Regions from separate parts of the Mesorhizobium sp. YR577 genome, predicted to be linked through region 2. Evidence: riboswitches for the same ligand, from Rfam matches in the RefSeq annotation. Region 2 holds a riboswitch; each other region holds the start of a gene.
What was found. A riboswitch is a leader RNA that binds a small molecule or an ion and turns the genes downstream of it on or off. The one in region 2 is predicted to bind cobalamin.
Positions count from the first base shown of each region.

Region 1 (7,944 bases), on a different contig from region 2:
TCGTCGGTGGCGACATCGATGAAGGTGATGTCGTTGGATATGCCGTTGGTGCTGATGATCGTCTTCTGGTCGGGGGTGAAGGCAAGCTGCCAGACACGCTGGCCGACCAGCACATATTTCTCGACCTCGTAGGTCTCGGCATTGACCACCGCCACCCGATTGGCCGGCCCGAGCGCGACATAGGCCTTCTTGCCGTCGGCGGTGATGCGGATGCCGACCGGCTGGATAGACTCTGCACGCAGGCCGGGGATTTCGAAGGTGATCTTGTGCGTCACCTCTCGGCTTGCGTTGTCGATAATCGAAACTGTGCCGCCGATCTCGGCGCTGACCCAGACCTCGGAGCCATCCGGCTTGAACTCGGCAAAGCGCGGGCGCGAATCGACCAGCACATTGTTGACGATCTCATGGCTCTCGGTGTCGATGAAATGGGCCATGTTTGTCGTTTCCGACGTGTTGACCATGACCTTGCCGTCGGGGCTGACGCCCATGCCCTCTGGCTCGACGCCGACCGGCACTTCGGCCAGCACCTTCTTGGTGGCGACATCGATGACGGTGACGAGGTTGTCGTCCTCATTGGCGACGTAGAGTTTCTTGCCGTCGGGAGACAAAACGAACAGTTCCGGATCGGGACCGGACGGCAGCGTGTCGACGATCTCCAGCGTTGCCGTATCGATGACCTCGATGGTGTCGTCGTCGCTGGCGCAGAGATAGACGAATTTGCCGTCATGGGAGATGGTGATGCCGCGCGGGCGCTGGCCGACATTGACGGTCTTGACCACTTCCATCGTCGTGGAATCGACGACGCTCATCGTGTTGTCCTTCTCGTTGGAGACATAGACCATGTAGGCCCAGGCCGGCGAGGCCACGCAACCTGCAGCCAAGGTCGCGGCCAGCAATGCCAATCGTCTTCCCATTCAAAACTCCTCCCGACTGATTGTTTGAAGATCAGAATGCCGTGATCCTGCGTGGTATCGACCGGTCGACAGCAGTTTCTGTGCTGAAATGTCGGCAAGCAGATAATGATTGCCCCTGGCGACGGTGTCGTTGAACAGAGCAACGGCATCCACATCCGGCTCGGCCTTGGATTGCTGCGCCGCCGCGCTGCCGAGAGAAATGCAGAACAGCGCGCTTAAGGACGCGAGGATATCAGGCACGAAGTCTTTCATGAGACATGTATCACTCTTCGCGCTGCGGCAAAAAATGACCGAACTCAACGCGCTAAGGAGGTGCCCAATTTGTCAATTCCGCACTTGCCGGGTGTCCGGAATTTGACGGTTAGGGGCCGCCTTCCGGACACCGCGCACAAGATCAAAGTGCGTCGCCTGCTTCCAAGCACTCTCACGTTACGGAGACCAGCCTGTGCTGGCTATGGCAGTTGTTCTCGATTTGATTGCCAAAAGTGCCCGAGACGGTTTCCTGTCTTGCACGTATGCTGCGGTTGGAATCCGGCCATGTCCGGGAAGGAAGAGTGAGGGAAATCGGGGATCGCCTGTAATCGCCTTGCTGGAGGAAAGCCACCTGTGCAAGGTTTGATGCAGTTCGACGGCCAGAACGAACCCGCGTTACGCGCCAATTCTGGGAAGTTTGGAGAATTCCGATCGAATGATAGGGTAAGCGATGGCCGACAGCACTTTTGAGCAGGCAGCGGATCGGATAACCCACGGTGGCGTAACGGACGGGTGGTCATACCGCCCGTGGCAGAGGCTATCGATCCGCTGGCAGATACTTTCAGCCATCATTCTCGTAAGTCTCGTAGCAGCGATCACCGCTGCCATTCTCATCGTTTACAACGCCAAGCGGGCAACCGAGGTTGAGGTGGCAGCGGCCCTGGAACTCGCGGAACGTCTGGTGCGCGAGGTTCTCGAACATCCGCAAGGCGCAGACTCAGAGGTCTTGCAGCTTGCGGATATTCCGTTGCGGATAGGCAATCTGCGTCACGTGCGAATACTTGTAACCAATGCCGACGGCGGCCGGGCCGCACTTCTGCCGATGGCAGCCAGCAACGCAGTCGTCGGCGATCAAGTCGCCGTGCCGCGGTGGTTTACGTCGATTGTCCGCGTCGAGGACGTTCGCCGCGAGATGCAGGTCGTTTCCGGCGGCCGTCACATCGGCTCGGTTATCATTGTCGGGCACGCATCGGACGAGATCGGCGAAGTCTGGCAGGACACCCGGTCTCTCGGTCTTGTAGCGCTCGTACTCGGCCTGATCGTGTTGGGGATACTCTACCTTGCGCTTGGGCGCGTGCTTCACCCACTGACAAATCTGGCGAATGGCCTGCGTGAACTCGAGAAGGGGCAGTTTCGACATCGCCTCTCGCGCCCAAACGTGCAGGAACTGGCTGATATTACCGATCGTTTCAACGCGCTCGCCAATCGGCTCGGTGCCGCGAAGGTCGACAATGAGCACCTGAATCATCAGCTGGTTACGGTCCAGGACGATGAGCGCCGGCAGGTCGCCACCGAGCTCCACGACGAACTGGGCCCTTGCCTGTTCGGCATCAAAGCCAACGTCGCTTCCCTGGAACGCCTCGCAGGAAGCCTGCCGGACAATGTGGCGGGGCAGGTGAGGGAACGTACGGCGACGATCGATGAGATTGCCGACAAGATTCAGACCATGAACCGCAGCCTTCTCAACAAGCTCCGCCCTATGGCACTCAATCATCTTCCGCTTGCCGAAGTGATTGCCGGTTTGCTGGCCGAGTTCCAACGGCATGGACCGACGCCGAAGATCTCCCTTGCCGTCGGCCGCCTTGCCGACAGATATGATGATCCGGTCAACATCACGATCCACCGATGCATTCAAGAGGGAATCACCAATGTCCTTCGGCATGCTGAAGCACGGAGCATAGACGTCGCATTGGGCGAGCAGCCGGCCACCAGTCAAGAGAGCGAGCATCCGGGGCATCGCACTGTGCTGCAACTTTCGATCAAGGATGATGGGCGCGGCTTTGCGCCGGGAACGGCCCGTGGTCTCGGGTTGACCGGTATGGAAGAGCGCGTGCGTGCACTTGTCGGAAATTTTTCGATCACGAACCAACCCGGTGCTGGAACCCGTCTCGAAATTTCCATCCCGCTCAATCAGCAGCAATCCACACGCGGCCAGAACGGTACTCGGGTAGGACAGCCATGACGCAGGTTCTCATCATCGATGATCATCCGATTGTGTTGCAGGGATGCCGGCGCATTCTGCAGGATGCGGGAGTTCACGAGATGTTGGAGGCCGACAGTGTCGTTGCCGGCTACCGCCTTTACCGACGCAAGCACCCGGATGTCGTCGTCATTGACCTCGCCCTGCAGGGCGGCGGGCTTGGCGGCCTCGATCTGATCAGACGCATGCGACTTCACGACACCCGCACGCCAATTCTTGTCTTCAGCATGCATAGCGACCCCGTCATCGTGAGCCGTGCACTAAAGGCTGGCGCTACCGGATATGTATTGAAGGATGCCGGTCCTCGCGACTTTCTTGAAGCATTTGAGTCAGTGCGCGCCAGAAAACCCTATCTTGGTCATCAAATGGCTCTGCAGGTGGCGCTCATCGGAACGCCGGGGCGCAGCCGCGGCTTGCTCGCAGAGGCAACGCCACGAGAGTTGCAGACGCTTGCCCTGCTGGCAGAAGGCAAGCCTTACGCGGAAATCGCCGATGATCTCGGCGTCAGCTATAAAACGGTTGTGAATATGAGTTCACAGCTCAAAATCAAGCTCGGCGCTCGCAATCTTCCCGAGTTGATTCGTATGGCTGTTCAATACGTCTCTTCGTCTTCCGACCGTCCGGTGGCCAGCTCTCTGCGATAACTGGCCAATCCATTCCAATGCATGTGTTCCGGCCATAGGTGATCGTGTCGAATTTATCCGTGCTATCCGAATACAAGCTGTTGACGTCTACTGTGTCGTTGGCACAGTATGTAGATATCGTGGTTCTTTCGAGTCTGTTCGGGCTTGAGAGCTAAGAGGGAAGCCGGTGCGCGATATCGCAATGCCGGCGCTGCCCCCGCAACTGTAAGCAGTGAGCTTAAGTCGAGTAACGCCACTGGCGCCAAGGCGCTGGGAAGGCCGACGGAAGCGACGACCTGCGAGCCACGAGACCTGCCGCGATAGATTTTGAACGTCCACGGGCGGGGTGTCCCGGTGGTGCGCTTGCTTCGTGCGGCTTGCGTCGCACGGTCTATCGGAATGCGTCCGCAGTTATCCCCGTCTTGCAACACTACGGGGATTTAAGATGCCGGCGACTTCGACAGTTCAGACCAACGGGACCGACAGGGTTCCATCCACTTTCACCGAGATGGGAGATCGGCAGACCGAGCCCGGTTATCGCGTCATTCGCCGCAACGGCGCGGTGACGCCGTTCGACGCCTCCAAGATCACCGTTGCGCTGACCAAGGCGTTTCTCGCCGTCGAAGGTTCGGTCGCGGCAGGCTCGCGGCGCGTCCACGATGTCGTGGAAGAACTGGCGTCGCACGTCGTGTATGCGCTGACGCGGCGCGCCGATGCTGGCCGCACCTTTCATATCGAGGAAATTCAGGATCAGGTCGAACTGGCGCTGATGCGAAGCGAGCACCACAGGATAGCGCGCGCCTATGTACTCTATCGCGAGGAGCGGGCGCGTGAGCGGGCGCTTGCGAAGGCAGCTACGACCGAGATTGCCGCACCTTCGCTGAAGGTGAGGGCCGATGACGGCAGCCTTGTTCCGTTCGACAAGGCGCGGCTTGCCCGCATCGTCGAGGAAGCCTGTGAAGGGCTGGATGCGGTTTCGTCCGATCTGATCCTCGGCGAGACGGGGCGCAATCTCTATGATGGCATCACGCTGGACGAGCTTTCGCTTGCGCCGATCCTGGCCGCGCGCACGCTGTCGAGACCGAACCGAATTATGCGCTGGTCAGCGCGCGTCTGCTGCTCGACCGGTTGCGGCGTGAGGCGCTGACCTTCGTCACGGGTCGGACCGAGCAGGCGACGCAAAGCCAGATGGGTGAACGCTACGCTTCCTATTTCCCGGAGTACATTGCGACCGGCATCAAGGCTGAGCTGATCGATCCGGAACTCGGCCGCTTCGATCTCGCTCGTCTTGGTTCTGCACTGAAGCCCGAACGCGACCTGCAATTCCAGTATCTTGGCCTCCAGACGCTCTATGACCGCTATTTCCTGCACACCAAAGGCAAGCGGTTCGAACTGCCGCAGGCTTTCTTCATGCGCGTCGCGATGGGATTGGCCTCACGCGAGATCGACCGCGAGGCCCGCGCGATCGAATTCTACAACCTTCTGTCGTCCTTCGATTTCATGGCCTCGACGCCGACGCTGTTCAACTCCGGCACGCTGCGGCCGCAGCTTTCCTCCTGCTTCCTGACCACCGTTGCGGACGATCTCGACGGCATTTTCAAGGCGGTGAAGGACAATGCGCTGCTGGCCAAATATTGCGGCGGTCTCGGCAATGACTGGGCCCCGGTGCGCGGGCTCGGCGCGCATATCAAGGGCACCAATGGTGAAAGCCAGGGCGTGGTGCCGTTCCTCAAGGTGGTGAACGACACGGCGATTGCCGTCAACCAGGGCGGCAAGCGCAAGGGTGCGGTCTGCGCCTATCTCGAGACGTGCATGTCGACATCGAGGAGTTTTTGGACCTGCGCAAGAACACCGGCGACGACCGCCGCCGCACGCATGACATGAACACCGCCAACTGGGTGCCGGACCTGTTCATGCAGCGCGTTGAGACTGATGGCGAGTGGACGCTGTTTTCGCCCGACGAGACGCCGGATCTGCACGATTTCTACGGCTCGGCTTTCAAGACGGCCTATGAGGTTTATGAAGCGAAGGCTGCTGCCGGCGGCATCAAGGTATTCAGAAAGGTCCGCGCGCTCGATCTCTGGCGCAAGATGCTGACCATGCTGTTCGAGACCGGGCATCCATGGATCACGTTCAAGGACCCTTGCAATATCCGCTCGCCGCCGGGCCATATCGGCGTCGTGCATTCGTCCAATCTCTGCACAGAGATCACACTCAATACGCCGAAGGACGAGGTCGCGGTCTGCAATCTCGGCTCCGTCAATCTGATCAATCATCTGACTGTGAGTGGCCTCGACCTCGACCGGTTGGCGCGCACGGTAAAGACCGTCATGCGCATGCTCGACAATGTCATCGACATCAATTTCTACACGATCCCCGAGGCGCGCCGTTCGAACCTGCAGCATCGGCCCGTCGGGCTTGGGCTGATGGGCTTTCACGATGCGCTGCAGGCGCTGAAGATCGCCTACGCTTCCGACGAGGCCGTGGCATTCGCCGATATCAGCATGGAAGCGGTCAGCTACAACGCGATCTCGGCGTCCTGCGATCTTGCCGCCGAGCGCGGTCGCTATCCGAGTTTTGCCGGTTCGCTGTGGTCGAAGGGCGTTCTGCCGATCGATTCCATCGACCTTCTGGCGCAGGCGCGTGGTGGCAAGGTCGATATGGACCCGTTCACTGACGCTCGACTGGGAGAGCCTGCGCAAGCGCGTGAAGAAAAACGGCATGCGCAATTCCAACACTATGGCGATCGCGCCGACGGCGACGATCTCCAACATCTGCGGCGTGTCGCAGTCGATCGTGCCGGCCTACCAGAACCTGTTCGTCAAATCGAACATGTCCGGCGATTTTACCGTGGTGAATGCAGCACTTATGCATGACCTGAAGGCGAGGGGGCTGTGGGACGAGGTGATGGTTTCCGATCTCAAATATTTCGACGGCTCGGTCGGGCAGATCGACCAGGCGCAGTCGCTCAACCTCTACATTGCCAATCCCAGCGGCAAGAAGCTCGACGCGCTCTACCGTTGGCCTGGAACAAGGGGTTGAAGACTACCTACTACCTGCGTTCGCGCTCGGCCTTGCATGTCGAGAAATCGACGCTGAAGGGCACCAACGGCAAGCTCAACGCGGTCTCCGCGGTCTCCGCGGTCAGCGTGGCTGCGGCACCCATCGTCGTCAATGCCGACGCCGCATGGGGCAAGGCCTGTGCCATCGACGATCCCGAATTTGAAGCGTGCCAGTAGGCTAAAGCTGATCGCGTAGCCCGACGCCGCCCCTCATCCGACCCTTCGGGCCACCTTCTCCCCGTGAACGGGGAGAAGGAAGAAAAGCGGCAAGGTTGCTGCCAGGCATCCTCTCCCCGTCACTATACGGGGAGAGGATGCCGGCAGGCAGGTGAGGGGCAGCGCCGGCCATGCAGAATAATCGTTGAGGAGAACAACAAAATGCTCGACTGGTCCGAATCAAAAACCACATCCGCTGTCTCGCTTCTCGCCGGCAATGCGCCTCTCACTGATGCTACCGGCCTCGGCGAGATCGAGCGTGGCGGCAGCCGCGTGCGCGTCGACGACAAGCGGATGATCAATGCGCGTGCGGACGTCAATCAACTTCTGCCGCTGAAGTATCGCTGGGCCTGAGAAAAATACCTCAACGGCTGCAACAATCACTGGATGCCGACCGAGTTTCCATGCAGGCAGATATTGCCCTGTGGAAATCGAAGGACGGGCTGACCGACGACGAGCGGCGCATGATCAAGCGCAATCTCGGCTTCTTCGCCGCTTCAGAGTCGCTGGTGGCCAACAACATTGTGCTGGCGATCTATCGGCACCTGACCAACCCGGAATGCCGGCAATATCTGCTGCGTCAGGCTTTCGAGGAAGCGATCCACACCCACACCTTCCAGTACATCGTGGAAAGTCTCAGCCTCGATGAGGGTGATCTGTTCAACATGTACCGCGAAGTGCCGTCGATCACCGACAAGGCGGCGTGGGCGCTGAAACACACGCAGAATATCGACGATCCCGATTTCCGCACCGGCACGCCGGAAGCGGACCGCGACTTCCTGCGCGACCTCGTGGCCTTCTACGTCATCTTCGAGGGCATGTGGTTCTATACGGGCTTTGCGCAGATCCTGTCGCTCAGCCGCCGCAACAAGATAGTCGGCATCGCCGAACAGTAT
Region 1 covers NZ_FPBI01000037.1:34,755-42,698, reverse strand. The annotation lists gene BM413_RS30175 (YVTN family beta-propeller repeat protein) at 1-914, opposite strand, end outside; gene BM413_RS30170 (hypothetical protein) at 915-1,166, opposite strand; gene BM413_RS30165 (histidine kinase) at 1,618-3,129, shown strand; gene BM413_RS30160 (response regulator transcription factor) at 3,126-3,791, shown strand; cobalamin riboswitch at 3,895-4,105, shown strand; partial or broken gene BM413_RS30155 (ribonucleoside-diphosphate reductase subunit alpha) at 4,279-7,009, shown strand; partial or broken gene BM413_RS30150 (ribonucleotide-diphosphate reductase subunit beta) at 7,211-7,944, shown strand, end outside.
Region 1: it holds a riboswitch for cobalamin, as region 2 does, so the genes downstream of both, BM413_RS30155 (ribonucleoside-diphosphate reductase subunit alpha) here and bluB (5,6-dimethylbenzimidazole synthase) in region 2, are expected to answer to the same signal.

Region 2 (7,944 bases):
CTTGGAGGACGAGACGAAATTCCACCAGATATGGCGCGGCGAACCGAGCGAAGCACCGCCGAACAGCATGAAATGGGCGCCATTTTCCGCCGAAACCACGATCTCGTCGCCCGGCTTCAGCACCAGCAGCCGGTTTTCGGGAAAACGGTCGCCGGAAATCACAATGCTGCCGTCAAGCACATAGATGGCGCGTTCCTCGGCGTCGGCGGGAATGCTGTAGCTGGCGCCGGGGGCGAGGCGGATATCGGCGTAGAGCGTGTCGTGATAGGTCGTCACCGGCGCGCGCATGCCTTCAAGCTCGCCGATCACCACCCGCCCGGTCACGCCCTCGGCGCTGAATTCGGGCAGCGTGGCGCTTGCGGTATTCTCGAAGACGGGCGCGATTTCCTCCTTGTGGTCGGGCAGCGCGATCCAGGTCTGCAGGCCCGAAACCGACATCGGCGCACCGCGCATTTCCTCGGGCGTGCGCTCGGAGTGGACGATGCCGCGCCCGGCGGTCATCAGGTTCACGTCACCGGGCGAGATCACCATTTCCGTGCCGAGCGAATCGCGGTGCCTGATCTTGCCATCGAACAGATAGGTGACGGTCGAAAGACCGATATGCGGATGCGGGCGCACGTCGAGCGCCTTGCCTGCGCGCAGGATGGCCGGCCCCATGCGGTCGAAGAAGATGAACGGTCCGACCAGCCTGCGCTTTGCCGTCGGTAGTGCGCGCCGCACCTCGAAGCCACCGATGTCCTTGGCGTTGGGAATGACCATCAGCTCGATGGCATCGCAGGAGAAGGCGTCGCCCGGTTCGGGATCGCGTGCGGGAAAAAAGCTCATGGGACACTCCGGTCTGCGGTTGCGTTCAACCTTATGCAGAGAGGCTACGCCCCAAGCGCGACAATCGAAAGTCCCATACCGGAGACGGTATGTTCAATCGCTGAGCCTAGAACAGGCGCACGACAAGCGTCATGCGTTTGCAAAACGCAGCGCCGAACGGGCCTTCGCCTTGGCGGCTTCTTCCTCGCGGTTGCGCGGATGCTGGTGCGTTTCCATCGAATGCAGCAGTTCGTGCGCCGCCTCCGCTATCTGATCGACGGCGCGGTTGAAGGCTTCCTCGTTCTTCTTGGAAGGTTTCGTCGTACCGCTCAGCTTGCGGACGAACTGAAGTGCTGCGTCGCGGATCTCGTCATGCGTCGCCGGTGGCTCGAAATTGAACAACGTCTTGATATTGCGGCACATCGTCAGCTCCCGGATTTTCCATCGACCCTTTGTCTGCTTCATAACTGGGCGCGAGGTGCCGCGACGTCAAGTCATTCGCCGTCGAGCGGCTCCGTGCCCACCGGCTTGCCGTCGCGCGACAGGCGGATCTTCTCGACCTTGTCTTCGGCGGCCTTGAGCAGCCGGTCGCAATGGGTCTTCAGCGCTTCGCCGCGCTCATAGATCTTGATCGACTGGTCGAGCGGCACGTCGCCGCGCTCCAGATCGTCGACGATCTTTTCCAGCGCCTCCAGCGCCTGCTCGAAGCTCATCGCCTTGATTTCTTCACTCGGCTCGGTAGCCATTCCTTATCCTTTCATCAGGCGCTTTACATGCGCCGCGACCGAGAACGACAGGCCCTCGAGGTCGTATCCGCCTTCCAGCAGGCTGACGAGCCGGTTGCTCGCATGGCGCGTGGCGCGGTCCATGAGTTCGCCGGTCGCCCAGTCGAAATCGTCTTCGGTCAGGTTGATCTCGGCCAGCGGGTCGCGGTGATGCGCATCGAAACCGGCCGAAATGATGATCAGGTCCGGCGCGAAATCGTCGATCGCCGAAAACACGCGCGAACGCATCGCTTCGCGAAAAATGTCGCTGCCGGTCTGCGGTGCCAGCGGCGCGTTGACGATGTTGCCGGCGCCCGTCTCGTTCTTCGCGCCGGTGCCGGGGTAAAGCGGCATCTGGTGCGTCGAGCAGTAGAGCACCGACGGGTCGTCCCAGAAAATGTCCTGCGTGCCGTTGCCGTGGTGCACGTCCCAGTCGACGATGGCGACGCGCTCGGCGCCGTGCTTCTTCTGTGCATAGCGCGCGGCGATCGCGGCATTGTTGAACAGGCAGAAGCCCATCGCCGTGGTCTTTTCGGCATGGTGCCCCGGCGGGCGGCTGGCGACGAAGACATTGTCGGCCTTGCCGGAAAACACGTCGTCCACAGCCGCGTTCGCCGCACCTATCGCCGTCAGCGCCGCGATCCAGCTTTTGGGGCTGGCGGAGGTGTCGGCATCGATGGAACGGATACCCTCTTGCGGGATAGCCGCGCGCACTTTTTCGACATGGCTTTCCGGGTGGGCGTAAAGAATCGTCGCCTCGTCGCCCTCCGGTGCCTCGACTCGGTCGAGTGCGGCAAAGGCCTCGTCTTCCAGCACGCGCGCGATTGCACGCAGGCGGTCCGGGCGCTCCGGGTGGCCGGGCGGCGTCAGATGCTCGAGATAGATCGGATGTGAATAGAGACGCGTCGTCATGCAAACATCCTATCAGGAAAGACCGTGCCGCCGCCATGCGTCGGCGCCGGAAGCCTGGGGAAAATCCTCTTTGCGAAATCATAGGTCGGCATCGGGGGATGTTTTTGCAAGCGTTGCGCGCTAAGTCTTCGGCACTGTCAGGTGCCTGCCGCAAGGTGGGAGAATCGGGAACACGGTGAAAATCCGTGGCGTGCCCAACGCTGTAAGGGGAACCGCACCGGCAAATGCCACTGTTCGTTTGAACGGGAAGGCGCCGGACGCGGGATGAACCCAAGCCAGAAGACCGGCCCGGCAGAAATAGTCATCCGCGTGGACAGGCGGAGCGACATTTTTTCGATCGCAAGGGGAAATGCGATGAATGCTGTCCGCAACCGCGCCTGCCGTGAAAATGCCTTCGAAGAAGCCGAGCGCGATGCCGTCTACCGCGCCATCTTCACCCGCCGCGACGTGCGCAGCCATTTTCGTCCCGACCCGATAGACGATACGGTGCTGGCCCGGCTGCTGCTCGCCGCCCACCACGCGCCCTCCGTCGGCTTCATGCAGCCCTGGAACTTCATCGTCGTCCGCGACATGCAGCGCCGGCAGGCCGTGCGCGACCTTTTCCTCGCCGCCCGCGAGCAGGAACTGCCTAATATCGCCGAGGAGCGGCAGGCGCTCTACCGCAAGCTGAAACTAGAAGGCATATGCGAAAGCGCGTTGAACCTCTGCATCACCTGCGACCGCTCTCGCTCGAAGGGTTCGCCGCTCGGCCGCTGGCACAATCCCGAGATGGACATCTACAGCACGGTTTGCGCCGTGCAGAATTTCTGGCTGGCGGCGCGCACTGAGGGCATCGGCGTCGGGTGGGTCAGCATCATCGACGTGGACGCTTTGAAACGCGTGCTGAACATTCCCGGCCACGTCGTCCCGATCGCCTATCTCTGCGTCGGCCATGTCTCGGAATTCGCGCCGCGACCCGACCTCGAGCGAAACGGCTGGGGCAGCCGCCTGCCGCTTTCCGATCTGATCATGAGCGAGATCTTCGGCGGCGAAGGCGAAGACGCGCTGAAGGACATCGCCAACGACGTGCCCCGTTAACGCGCCCTCTCAGCCCTTGTCGACCAGCAGCCCGTTAAGCAAGGTCTTGAAGGCCGAGACGGCTTTGCGTGAGGTTTCCTCGGGATCATCGGAATTCGCGATCCTCTGCGATGCCTGGCTGCTCGCGCCATTGATCAGCCGCGCCGCGGTGCCCGGGTCGAGATCGGGAACGACAATCCCCTCTTCCTGCAGCTGGGTCAGATTTTCCGTCATCGAGGCTTCGCAGGCGCTGGCGTTCGGCCATTGCGACGGATCACCCAGCACGGCAGGGGCGTCGCGGAACAGGATGCGCTGGATTTCCGGATCGAGTGCCAGTTCGATGTAGCTGGTGCATTCGTCGACGAAATGCTGCCAGCGCGTCGGCGCCTTTTCCGCGATTTCGCGCACCCGCACCGCCATCTCGCCGTCGATCTCGGCAATAACGGCCTGGAGCAGGCCCTTCTTGTCGCCGAAGTGATGATAGAGCGCGCCGCGGGTCAGGCCGGCTGCGGCGGTGAAATCGTCCATCGAGGCTTCCGCATAGCCGACCGTGCCGAAAGCATGACGCGCAGCCTCCACCAACTTGGCGCGCGTTTCGGCGATCATCTCCTTGCGTGGTTTATGCGCCATCAAATCTCCTTCGCATACGATGCGTATATTATTTGACATACGCGACGTATGCAACTATCTAGATTGCATACGCCACGTATGTAAGTGGTGCCCCTCTGGAAATCCAGGAGCATTCGATGTCCAACCCCTATAGCGAGATATTCAAGGCGCCGGGAGCCAAAGGCTTCGCTGCCGCCGGTTTTATTGCGCGGCTGCCAATCGCCATGGCGCCGATCGGCATCGTCGCCATGCTGTCGCAGACCCATGGCGAATACTGGCTGGCGGGTGCCGTCTCTGCAACCTATGCGCTGACCAATGCCGTCTTCGCCCCTCAGATCTCGCGGCTGGTCGATCGCTTCGGCCAGACAAGGGTACTCGTTCCAACAACGATCATCTCGGTGATCGCTTTCGCAGCACTGCTTGTCGCCACCAACCAGAACTGGCCGATCTGGACGCTGTTCGTGTCGGCGTTTGTGGCCGCGGCAATGCCCAGCATGCCGGCAATGGTGCGGGCGCGCTGGTCCGAGATTTTCCACGACCGTCCTGAACTCAACACCGCCTTCGCCTTCGAATCGGCGGCGGACGAACTCGTCTATATCGCCGGCGCGTCGCTGTCGGTGGGCCTCAGCGTGGCCCTGTTCCCGGAAGCGGGCATGCTGGCGAGCACGCTGTTCCTCGCATTCGGATCGGCGGCCTTCATCCTGCAACATTCGACGGAACCCGGAATCAGGCCGCTGGACCATGGTGGCGGCGGCTCGGCGATCCGGCAGCGGCCGGTTCAGATCATCACCTTTGCCCTGATCTTCATCGGCGCGATCTTCGCGACCGCTGAAGTCAGCGCGGTGGCGATCACCAAGGAACTCGGCCAGCCGAGCGCTGCAAGCCTTGTCATCGGCGTCTATGCCGTCGGCTCCTTCGTGGTCGGCCTGATCATCGGCGCGCTGAACCTGAAAATGCCGTTGCAACGCCAGTTGGCCATCGCGGTCGCCATCATTGCGCTGACGACACTGCCGCTGCTGGTCGTGAATACCGTGCCGTTGCTGGCGCTGGCCATCTTCGTCAGCGGCGTGGCTATCTCGCCCACCTTCATCACCGCTTTCGGCCTGATCGAGCGCCGCGTGCCGGCAGCAATGCTGACCGAAGGGGTCACCTGGGTGATGACCGGCATCGGCATCGGCATGGCGCTCGGCTCATTCGCAACCGGATGGGTGGTGGATAATTACGGCGCCCACAACGGCTTCTGGGTATCGGTAGCAGCCGGCACGATTGCTCTACTGACCGTGCTTCTGGGCCAGAGGTCGCTCGGCGGCGAGAGACGCATGGTTTCGCCATTGCCGCAGCCGGCAGAATAAGCCGGCTGCAAAGAAGAAGGGCTCCGGTCGGTCGACCGGAGCCCTTCGTTTTTTCAGGTTTTCCGTTTTACAGGATTTCGGTCTTTGCGATCTTGATGCCGAAACCTTCCAGACCGATGTAGTGGCGCTCGCGCGAAGCGATCAGGTTGATCGAGGAAATGCCGAGATCCTTCAGGATCTGCGCGCCAAGACCGATCTGGCGCCATTCGTCCTCGCGCCGCCGCGCTTCCTCATGGTCCTCGCGGTCGTGCGTGGGTCGATTGCGCCCCTGATCGGCAACGCCGACCGAGCCTTCGCGCAGATAGACGATGACGCCGCGTTCGCGCTCGCCGAGCGCCTTCACGATCTGGTCGAGACGGCATCCGGTGCCGAAGACATCGGCGACGACATCCTCGGTCTGGAGCCGCACGGGCACTTCGACGCCGTCGCGGATATCGCCGAAGACGATGGCAAGATGGTGCATCACATCCCATGGCAGCGTGTAGGTATAGGCCTTGGCCGTGCCGCCGGGCGTGTCGATGTCGAAAGTATCGACGCGCTGGATCAGCGTTTCCTGGCGCTGGCGATAGGCGATCAGGTCTGCGACCGAAACCTGCTTCAACCCGTTCTTTTCGGCAAAGGCCGCCACCTGCGGCCCGCGCATCACCGTGCCGTCGTCATTGACCAGCTCGGAAATGACGCCGACCGGCGGCAGGCCGGCAAGCTTGCACAGATCGACCGCCGCCTCGGTGTGGCCCGAGCGCATGAGCACGCCGCCCTCGCGTGCGATCAGCGGGAAGATGTGGCCCGGGCGCACGAAATCATTCGCGCCGACATTGCCGTTGGCAAGGTTGCGCACAGTCAGCGTGCGGTCGTCAGCGGAAATACCAGTCGTCGTGCCGTGCTTGAAGTCGACGCTCACGGTGAAGGCCGTTGTATGCGCCGAATCATTGTCGGCGACCATCGGCGCCAGGTTGAGACGCCGTGCATCCTCGCGCGTCATCGGCGTGCAGACGATGCCGGAAGTGTGGCGCACGATGAAGGCCATCTTCTCGGCCGTGCAGTGCACGGCCGCGACGATCAGGTCGCCCTCGTTCTCGCGCCCGTCATCGTCCATGACAACGACGATCTCGCCACGCTCGAAGGCCCGCAGCGCCTCGACGACTTGTTTCTGGTCATAGGACATTTTGTTGCTCAGCGAATAGAGAATAGGGAGTAGTGAATAGGGGAATGGGAAGAACTGCGCCAAGCGGCGTAAAGGGTAATTTTTCTACTCACTACTCACTACTCCCCTATTCTACTCTTCCCGTTTGCCCGCGATGGCGCAGATAATGATCGGCGATGGCACAGGCAACCATGGCCTCGCCGATCGGCACGGCGCGGATGCCGACGCAGGGATCGTGACGGCCCTTGGTACGCACCTCGACATCGTTGCCGTCGACATCGATCGACTGGCGTGGCGTCAGGATCGATGAGGTCGGCTTGACCGCGAAGCGCGCGACGATCGCCTGCCCGGTGGAGATGCCGCCGAGAATGCCACCGGCATGGTTGGACAGGAACACCGGCTTGCCGTCATTGCCTATGCGCATTTCGTCGGCGTTTTCCTCGCCTGTGATGCGCGCTGCCTCGAAGCCGTTGCCGATCTCGACACCCTTGACCGCGTTGATCGACATCAGGTTCGAGCAGATATCCTGATCGAGCTTGGCGTAGATCGGCGCGCCCAACCCTGCCGGCACGCCATCGGCCACGATCTCGATGACCGCGCCGACCGAGGAACCGGCCTTGCGGATGCCGTCGAGATAATCGGCGAAAACCTGAACCGAGCCGGGATCGGGCGTGAAGAACGGGTTTTCCGGGTCGTCGATGAAGTTCCAGTTCCAGCGGCTGCGATCGATCTCCTTGACGCCCATGGAGATCAGCGCGCCGCGCACGGTCATGCCCGGCACGACCTTGCGAGCGAGCGCGCCGGCAGCAACCCGTGCCGCCGTCTCGCGCGCCGAGGAGCGGCCGCCGCCGCGATGGTCGCGGATGCCGTATTTGACGTCATAGGTGTAATCGGCGTGGCCGGGACGGTACTGCCGGGCGATCTCGCCATAGTCCTTGGAGCGCTGATCGACATTCTCGATCATCATCGACACCGGCGTACCGGTGGTGATCATCGTCTCGCCATCCTCGTCCATGACGAAGCCGGACAGGATCTTCACCTCGTCCGGCTCGCGGCGCTGCGTGACGAAGCGCGACTGGCCCGGCCGGCGCTTGTCGAGTTCGCTCTGGATCTCGGCCTGCGTGAAGCGGATGCCCGGAGGGCAGCCGTCGACGACGCAGCCCAGGGCCGTGCCGTGGCTTTCGCCCCAGGTGGTGACGCGGAACAGATGCCCGAAAGTATTGTGCGACATAAGAAACAGCCCTGCCCGGCCGCTAGCCGGTTTCGTGCTGCGTTCTATTGGCGTTTTCGGCGGTGGTCAAAC
Region 2 covers NZ_FPBI01000008.1:30,728-38,671, reverse strand. The annotation lists gene BM413_RS13065 (pirin family protein) at 1-825, opposite strand, end outside; gene BM413_RS13060 (DUF2277 domain-containing protein) at 955-1,227, opposite strand; gene BM413_RS13055 (exodeoxyribonuclease VII small subunit) at 1,299-1,550, opposite strand; gene BM413_RS13050 (histone deacetylase family protein) at 1,554-2,480, opposite strand; cobalamin riboswitch at 2,603-2,787, shown strand; gene bluB (5,6-dimethylbenzimidazole synthase) at 2,835-3,557, shown strand; gene BM413_RS13040 (TetR/AcrR family transcriptional regulator) at 3,567-4,166, opposite strand; gene BM413_RS13035 (MFS transporter) at 4,283-5,497, shown strand; gene ribB (3,4-dihydroxy-2-butanone-4-phosphate synthase) at 5,565-6,662, opposite strand; gene aroC (chorismate synthase) at 6,769-7,872, opposite strand.

Region 3 (7,944 bases), on a different contig from region 2:
AAAGCTTTTCCCGGCTCGCGTGTTTGAACTGCGGAAGGGCACAAATTCGAAGTGCCCCCCCCGCAAAATCTCTACCCGCCGATCGGCTTCCACTCGAAAGCCAGTTCCTCCCGAAACGCAAAGCGCACGATATGGTCGGCGACGACCTGTTCCATTCGCGGCAGGTCAGCGGCTTCGACCTCGACCGTAAGCGCGGTCGGGCTTGCGTCCATATCGACCAGACGCCCTTCACCGAGATCGATATGCCCCTTGATCGGGGTGAAATCGACCGTGAATTTGTGGCCCCAATGTTTGCAAAGCTGCTGCAGGTAGCGGCTTGCATTCTCGGTTTCGACCACGGCTTTCGATTTCGGCACGATGTTATTCCCTTTGCATTGGCGGCGAAGCTTGCCTTGACGCGGTCTATCTAGGTCATCAGCAGCCGTTCTCACAGGCCGATGGCGACCGTCAGGCTCAACGCACACATGATTGTTATCTGAAGTTGCGGCTCACGGTCCCTGTCGACGCTTAATGCGCCGGCCTTATCTCGCCGTCCCCGTCCAGCACGAGCGCATGGGCGTCGTCCTTGGTGAGGATCTTGGAGACGCGGGCAAAGCTTGTGAACGCCTTGCGGGCATCTTCGGTCGGAACCTGCTCGATCATGGCAGCCAGGCAGGCATTCATCGCGGTCTGATAGACAGGCCCCTGCCTGCCGACCGGCCACTCGTGAAGGAAGGTCATGGCGTCGTCGACGCTGTAGATTTCCGTAACCGGCTGGCCAGCTTCCGGGTTTATGCGTACCGGAATGACGAACTGCAACCTGTCCATTTCAAACCTCATCTCTTGATCAGAGAAGAAATCCCGCCCCGCTAGAATATGGGCATGCATGTGCCTCGCGCCAATCACGATCGAGACATGTGGTTAAACGCCGGGGGCCGACAGAGGTTGCATCAGGACAAACAATGCCGCTTTGACCTTCGAAACTGCAGCCATAATAGGTCTCTGGCCTGCGAATTCGCGCCTGTGCGATTGCGCGACGCGAGTGCGGGCTTTGCGATCCGTCGGAAGAATGCAGCCAGTGGTAAAATCAGCATGGTATGATATGTTGACATAAAGATGTCGTTATGTGACATGCGCAGACATGTCGCTTAAGGTGCAAAATATGTCGCAGTCAAATAACACCCTCGATGCACTGTTCGGTGCCGTTTCAGCACCGCGCGACGGCGCGGAGATACGTGCTGCACTGGAAAAGGCGGCGCGCGAGCGCATCCTCATCCTCGATGGCGCGATGGGCACGCAGATCCAGGGGCTCGGCTTCGACGAGGACCATTTTCGCGGCGAGCGCTTCGGCGGCTGCGCCTGCCACCAGCAGGGCAACAACGACCTTCTGATCCTGTCGCAGCCGGCAGCGATCGAGGAAATCCACTACAAATATGCCATCGCCGGCGCCGACATCATCGAGACCAACACCTTCTCCTCGACCTCCATTGCCCAGGCCGACTACGGCATGGAGGACATGGTCTACGATCTCAACCGTGATGGAGCGCGTCTCGTGCGCCGCGCGGCGATCCGCGCCGAACAGGAAGACGGCAAGCGCCGCTTCGTCGCCGGCGCGCTCGGGCCGACCAACCGCACCGCCTCGATTTCGCCGGACGTCAACAATCCTGGCTACCGCGCCGTAACCTTCGACGATCTGCGCATCGCCTATGCCGAGCAGCTGCGCGGCCTGATCGACGGCGGCGCCGATTTGATCCTGATCGAGACCATCTTCGACACGCTGAACGCCAAGGCTGCGATCTTCGCCTGCAGCGAGGTCTTTGCCGAGAAGGGCATCGATCTGCCGATCATGATTTCGGGCACCATCACCGACCTTTCCGGCCGCACTTTGTCGGGCCAGACGCCGACGGCCTTCTGGCATTCGGTTCGCCACGCCAGCCCGTTCACCATCGGGCTCAACTGCGCGCTCGGCGCCAACGCCATGCGCGCGCATCTGTCCGAAATTTCGGATGTCGCCGACACTTTCGTCTGCGCCTATCCCAATGCCGGCCTGCCCAACGAATTCGGCCAGTATGACGAGAGCCCGGAATTCATGGCCGCGCAGATCGAGGATTTTGCGCGCGAAGGCCTGGTCAACATCGTCGGCGGTTGCTGCGGCTCGACGCCCGAGCATATCCGCGCCATCGCCGAAGTCGTGAAGAAATATCCACCGCGCGCACTGCCCGAGATCGAGCCGAAGATGCGGCTGTCGGGCCTCGAGCCTTTCGTGCTCACCGACGAAATCCCCTTCGTCAATGTCGGCGAGCGCACCAACGTCACCGGCTCGGCCAAGTTCCGCAAGCTCGTTACGGCAGGAGATTACGCCGCAGCCCTCGATGTCGCGCGCGATCAGGTCGTCAATGGCGCGCAGATCATCGACATCAACATGGATGAAGGCCTGATCGATTCGCAAAAGGCGATGGTCGAGTATCTCAACCTCATCGCCGCCGAACCCGATATCGCCCGCGTGCCGGTGATGATCGATAGTTCCAAATGGGATGTGATCGAGGCCGGGCTGAAATGCGTGCAGGGCAAGCCGCTGGTCAATTCCATCTCGATGAAGGAAGGCGAGGAGGCTTTCCTGCATCACGCGAAGCTTTGCCGGGCCTATGGCGCGGCGGTCGTCGTCATGGCGTTCGACGAGCAGGGCCAGGCCGACACGCAAGCCAGAAAAGTCGAGATCTGCACCCGCGCCTACAAGCTGCTCACCGAGCAGGCCGGCTTCCCGCCGGAAGACATCATCTTCGACCCCAACATCTTCGCGGTCGCCACCGGCATCGAGGAGCACAACAATTACGGCGTCGATTTCATCGAAGCGACTCGTGAAATCATCGACACGCTGCCGCATGTCCATATCTCCGGCGGCGTCTCGAACCTGTCCTTCTCCTTCCGCGGCAACGAGCCGGTGCGCGAGGCCATGCACGCCGTGTTCCTCTATCACGCCATCCAGGCGGGCATGGATATGGGCATCGTCAATGCCGGCCAGCTCGGCGTCTACGAATCGATCGACCCGGAACTGCGCGAAGCCTGCGAGGACGTCGTCCTCAACCGCCGCGAGGATGGCACCGAACGCCTGCTGGAGCTTGCCGAGCGCTACAAGGGCACGGCCGGCAAGGAGGCCAAGGAGCGCGATCTCGCCTGGCGCGAATGGCCGGTCGAGCAGCGTATCAGCCACGCACTGGTCAACGGCATCACCGAATTCATCGACGCCGACACCGACGAAGCGCGGCTGAAGGCCGAGCGGCCGTTGCACGTCATCGAAGGCCCGCTGATGGCCGGCATGAATGTCGTTGGCGATCTGTTCGGCGCAGGAAAGATGTTCCTGCCGCAGGTGGTGAAATCGGCCCGCGTCATGAAGCAGGCGGTTGCCGGCCTCCTGCCGCATATGGAAGCCGAGAAGATCGCCAATGCCAAGAACGGCATTGCCTCCAGTGGCCGCGAGAGCGCCGGAAAAATCCTGATGGCGACGGTGAAGGGCGATGTCCACGACATTGGCAAGAACATCGTCGGCGTCGTGCTTGCCTGCAACAATTACGAGATCATCGATCTCGGCGTCATGGTGCCGGCAACCAAGATCCTGCAGACAGCGAAAGAGCAGAATGTCGACATCATCGGCCTGTCCGGCCTGATCACGCCCTCGCTCGACGAGATGGTGCATGTCGCTGCCGAGATGGAGCGCGAGGGCTTCAGCGTCCCGCTGCTCATCGGCGGGGCGACGACCAGCCGCGTGCACACTGCGGTGAAAATCCACCCGCGCTATGAGCGCGGCCAGACCGTCTATGTCACCGACGCCAGCCGTGCCGTTGGCGTGGTTTCCAGCCTGCTGTCGGCCGACGCCAAGCCCGGCTATGTCGATAATGTCCGTGCCGAGTACAAGAAGGTGGCGGACGCCCATGCCCGCTCCGAGGCTGACAAGCAGCGCCTGCCGCTGGCCAAGGCGCGCGCCAATGCGCACCGGATCGACTGGACGAACTACCAGCCACCAAAGCCGTCCTTCCTCGGCACGCGCACCTTCGAGAACTGGGACCTCGCCGAACTCGCCCGCTATATCGACTGGACGCCCTTCTTCCAGACATGGGAGCTGAAGGGCCGCTATCCGAAGATTCTGGAAGATGAGGCACAGGGCCCGGCCGCGCGCCAGCTGTTCGAGGATGCGCAGGCGATGTTGAAGCAGATCATCGCCGAAAAATGGTTCGCGCCAAAGGGCGTCATCGGCTTCTGGCCGGCCAATGCCGTCGGCGACGACGTTCGGCTCTACACCGACGAGGGTAGGGCGCAGGAACTCGCAACCTTCTTCACGCTGCGCCAGCAGCTTGCCAAGCGCGACGGCCGCCCGAACGTCGCACTGTCCGATTTCGTAGCCCCTGCAGACAGCGGCAAGCCCGATTATGTCGGCGGCTTCGTGGTCACGGCAGGCATCGAGGAAGTGGCGATCGCCGAGCGCTTCGAGCGCGCCAACGACGACTATTCCTCCATCCTCGTCAAGGCACTGGCCGACCGCTTCGCCGAAGCCTTCGCCGAACGCATGCATGAAAAGGTTCGCAAGGAATTCTGGGGTTACGCGCCGAATGAGGCCCTCGCGCCGGACGAGTTGATCGGCGAGCCCTATCAGGGCATCCGTCCCGCGCCCGGCTATCCGGCGCAGCCAGACCATACCGAGAAGGTGACGCTGTTCAGGCTGCTCGATGCCGAGAAAAAGGCTGGTGTCAGCCTGACCGAAAGCATGGCGATGTGGCCCGGCTCGTCCGTCTCGGGCATGTACCTCTCGCACCCTGAAAGCTATTATTTCGGCGTCGCCAAGGTCGAGCGCGATCAGGTCGAGGACTACGCCGCCCGCAAGGACATGGCGGTGATCGAGGTCGAACGCTGGCTCGGTCCGATCCTCAATTACGTGCCGGCGCCCCGTGCCGAGGCGGCGGAATAGCGGGGGATTTTTCCGCTGTCGCCTTTGCGCTTGGGCCATGTCGCTTTCGTATCGCCGTGCGCGCCGATTCGGTGATTATATCGGGACACTTGAGGTGCTGGTGCGCTTGATCGCGGACCGGAGAATTGGGAAGCCGGTTTGATGCCGGCGCTGCCCCCGCAACGGTGGTGGAGAATGTCACGGCGGGAGACCACTGAGCCGCAAATGGCTTGGGAAGGTGTCCGTGACGGGTCCTGCAGGACCGCTCCAGAGCCCGGAAACCAGCCTTGAGTGTTGTAAATTCGACTGATCGCGGTGGGCGATCAAGCGGCGGATTTTTGCGCGGACAGGCTCCAGCGGGCGTTGCCGTGCAATCTTTCTCCCCTGACATCACCACCAGTTCAGTCCTTGGATAGCGAGGACAGGACATGGATGCGCGCAATGAGATGCTGCGGCAGTTACGCAACCGCCGCGAGGGCTTCAGCCTCGAGCAGGCTTTCTACATCGATCCGGACTATTTCAAGCTGGATCTCGACCTGATCTGGTATCGCGACTGGCTATTCCTCGGCCATGATTGCGAACTGCCGAAGCCCGGCAGCTATATCACCGCGCAGATCGGCGACTATCCCGTGCTGGTCGTGCGCGACCAGAAGGGCGACATCCGCGCCTTCCACAATTCCTGCCGCCATCGCGGCTCGCGCGTCTGCACCGCCGAAAAGGGCACCACGGCCAAGCTCGTCTGCCCCTATCACCAGTGGACCTATGAGCTCGACGGCCGCCTGCTGTTTGCGCGCCAGATGGCCGAAGGCTTCGACAAGAACCAGTTCGGCCTCAAGCCTGTCGCCTGCGAAAGCGTCGGCGGCTACATCTTCATCTGCCTCGCCAAGGAGCCGGCGGATTTCGCGCCGATGCGCGCGATGGTCGAGCCCTATCTCCTGCCGCATCGCCTGCGCGAAGCAAAAGTCGCTTTCGAAAGTACCATCATCGAGAAGGGCAACTGGAAGCTGGTCTGGGAAAACAACCGCGAGTGCTATCACTGCGCGGCGAACCATCCCGAACTTTGTAAGACCTTCCCGGAAGCTCCGACAGTCACCGGCGTCAACGGTGCCGAAAGCGACCCGGAAATGCTTGCTCATTGGGCGAAGTGCGAGGCTGTCGGCCTGCCGAGCAAGTTCCGCATTGATGCCGGTGGCCAATACCGCGCCACGCGTGCGCCGCTGCTGCGCGACGCCGTCAGCTACACCATGTCCGGCAAGCGCGCGGTGAAGAAGAACCTGTCGGATACAGTAACAGCCGACAAGATCGGCGCGCTGCTGCTCTATCACTATCCGACGACGTGGAACCACGTGCTCGGCGACCATGCCGTAACCTTCCGCGTGCTGCCGATCTCGGCCACCGAAACGGCAGTCACCACCAAATGGCTGGTCCACAAGGATGCGGTCGAAGGCGTCGACTACGATCTTGCCGAACTCACCCATGTCTGGACCGAGACCAACGACCAGGACCGCCGGATCGTCGAGGAAAATGCCTTCGGCATCAAGTCGCCGGCCTACGAGCCCGGACCTTACTCGGAAGAGCATGAGGGCGGCGTGATGCAGTTCGTCGAATGGTACTGCAACTTCATCGAACCGCGCCTGACCGAGGGCGAAAAGCCGGCGCTGCGCAGCGTGGCCTAAAACCATGAGCCCGAACCGTAGGACCGCGTTAGCGAAAAGTGGCTGCCGGTTTTCGGACAAGCTCATGGTCAATCAAACGGAACTAAGCGGATGAACGCGATGACGGAACTTTCCCTTTATCGGCATCTGGACGAGATGGTGCCGTGGAACGACCGGCTGCAGGTGCTGGAATGCATCGGCGTGATCGACGAGGCGTCGGAGGTGAAGACCTTCATCTTCCGCTCGGACAACCAGACCTGGTTCCGCTACCAGCCGGGGCAGTTCGTCACGCTGGAACTGCCGCTGGAAGACGGCCCGCTGATGCGCACCTACACGCTGTCGTCCAGCCCGTCGCGGCCGTTCTCCATCGCGGTCACGGTCAAGGCGCAGGCCGGCAGCGTCGGCACACGCTGGATGTTCGACAATCTGGTGCCCGGCGTCCACATCAAGGCCTACGGCCCGGCCGGCGATTTCTCCCATCACAACCATCCGTCGGCCAAATACCTGTTCGTCTCCGCCGGTTCCGGCGTCACGCCGATGATGTCGATGCTGCGCTGGCTGAACGATTGCGCGCCATGGACCGACATCGCCTTCGTCAACTGCGCGCGCCGCCCGGAAGAGATCATCTTCCGCAAGGAGCTCGAATTGCTCGGCAGCCGCATGCCCGGCCTGTCGCTCGGCTTCCTCATCGAGGAGCGCTCGAACCGCGAGGTCTGGAGCGGTCACATGGGCCGCATCGACGCCGTGCGCCTGCCGCTGCTCGCCCCCGATTTCCGCGACCGCGAAGTCTTCTGCTGCGGTCCAGACCCGTTCATGCGCGCGGTGCGCCAGATGCTCGAGGCTGCCGGCTTCGACATGGCGCATTATCATCAGGAAAGCTTTGGCGCGCCTCCGGTCGAAGTCGTTCCGGCGCCGTTCTCCGACGCCTCCACGCCCGCGCCCGATAGCGCGCCTGTCGAGCAGATCACCCCGATCCGCTTTGCGCTGTCGGATATCGATGCCGACTGCGTCTCCGGCCAGACCGTGCTGCAGACGGCCCGCGCTTCCGGCGTGCGCATATCAGCCGCATGCGAGTTCGGCCTGTGCGGCACCTGCAAGATCAAGAAGGTCTCGGGCGAGGTCGAGATGAGCCACAATGGCGGCATTCTCGACCACGAGATCGAGGACGGCTTTATCCTCGCCTGTTGTTCGAAGCCGCTCGGTGCGCTGACGGTCGAGGCCTGACCCATGGGTTCGCATTGGCAATCGGGCGCGATCGAGCGTTCCGCCGGCTCGGCTGCGTCTGTCGAAGACCTAGCCCTGTCGTGCCCGGAAGAGATCTTCCTGTCCTGGCTGCTATGGCTGCCGCAAGGCAGCGACATACGCACTGCC
Region 3 covers NZ_FPBI01000014.1:62,401-70,344, forward strand. The annotation lists gene BM413_RS20415 (DUF2218 domain-containing protein) at 72-356, opposite strand; gene BM413_RS20420 (DUF982 domain-containing protein) at 508-807, opposite strand; gene metH (methionine synthase) at 1,142-4,939, shown strand; cobalamin riboswitch at 5,015-5,223, shown strand; gene BM413_RS20430 (aromatic ring-hydroxylating oxygenase subunit alpha) at 5,347-6,594, shown strand; gene BM413_RS20435 (FAD-binding oxidoreductase) at 6,694-7,797, shown strand; gene BM413_RS20440 (hypothetical protein) at 7,801-7,944, shown strand, end outside.
Region 3: it holds a riboswitch for cobalamin, as region 2 does, so the genes downstream of both, BM413_RS20430 (aromatic ring-hydroxylating oxygenase subunit alpha) here and bluB (5,6-dimethylbenzimidazole synthase) in region 2, are expected to answer to the same signal.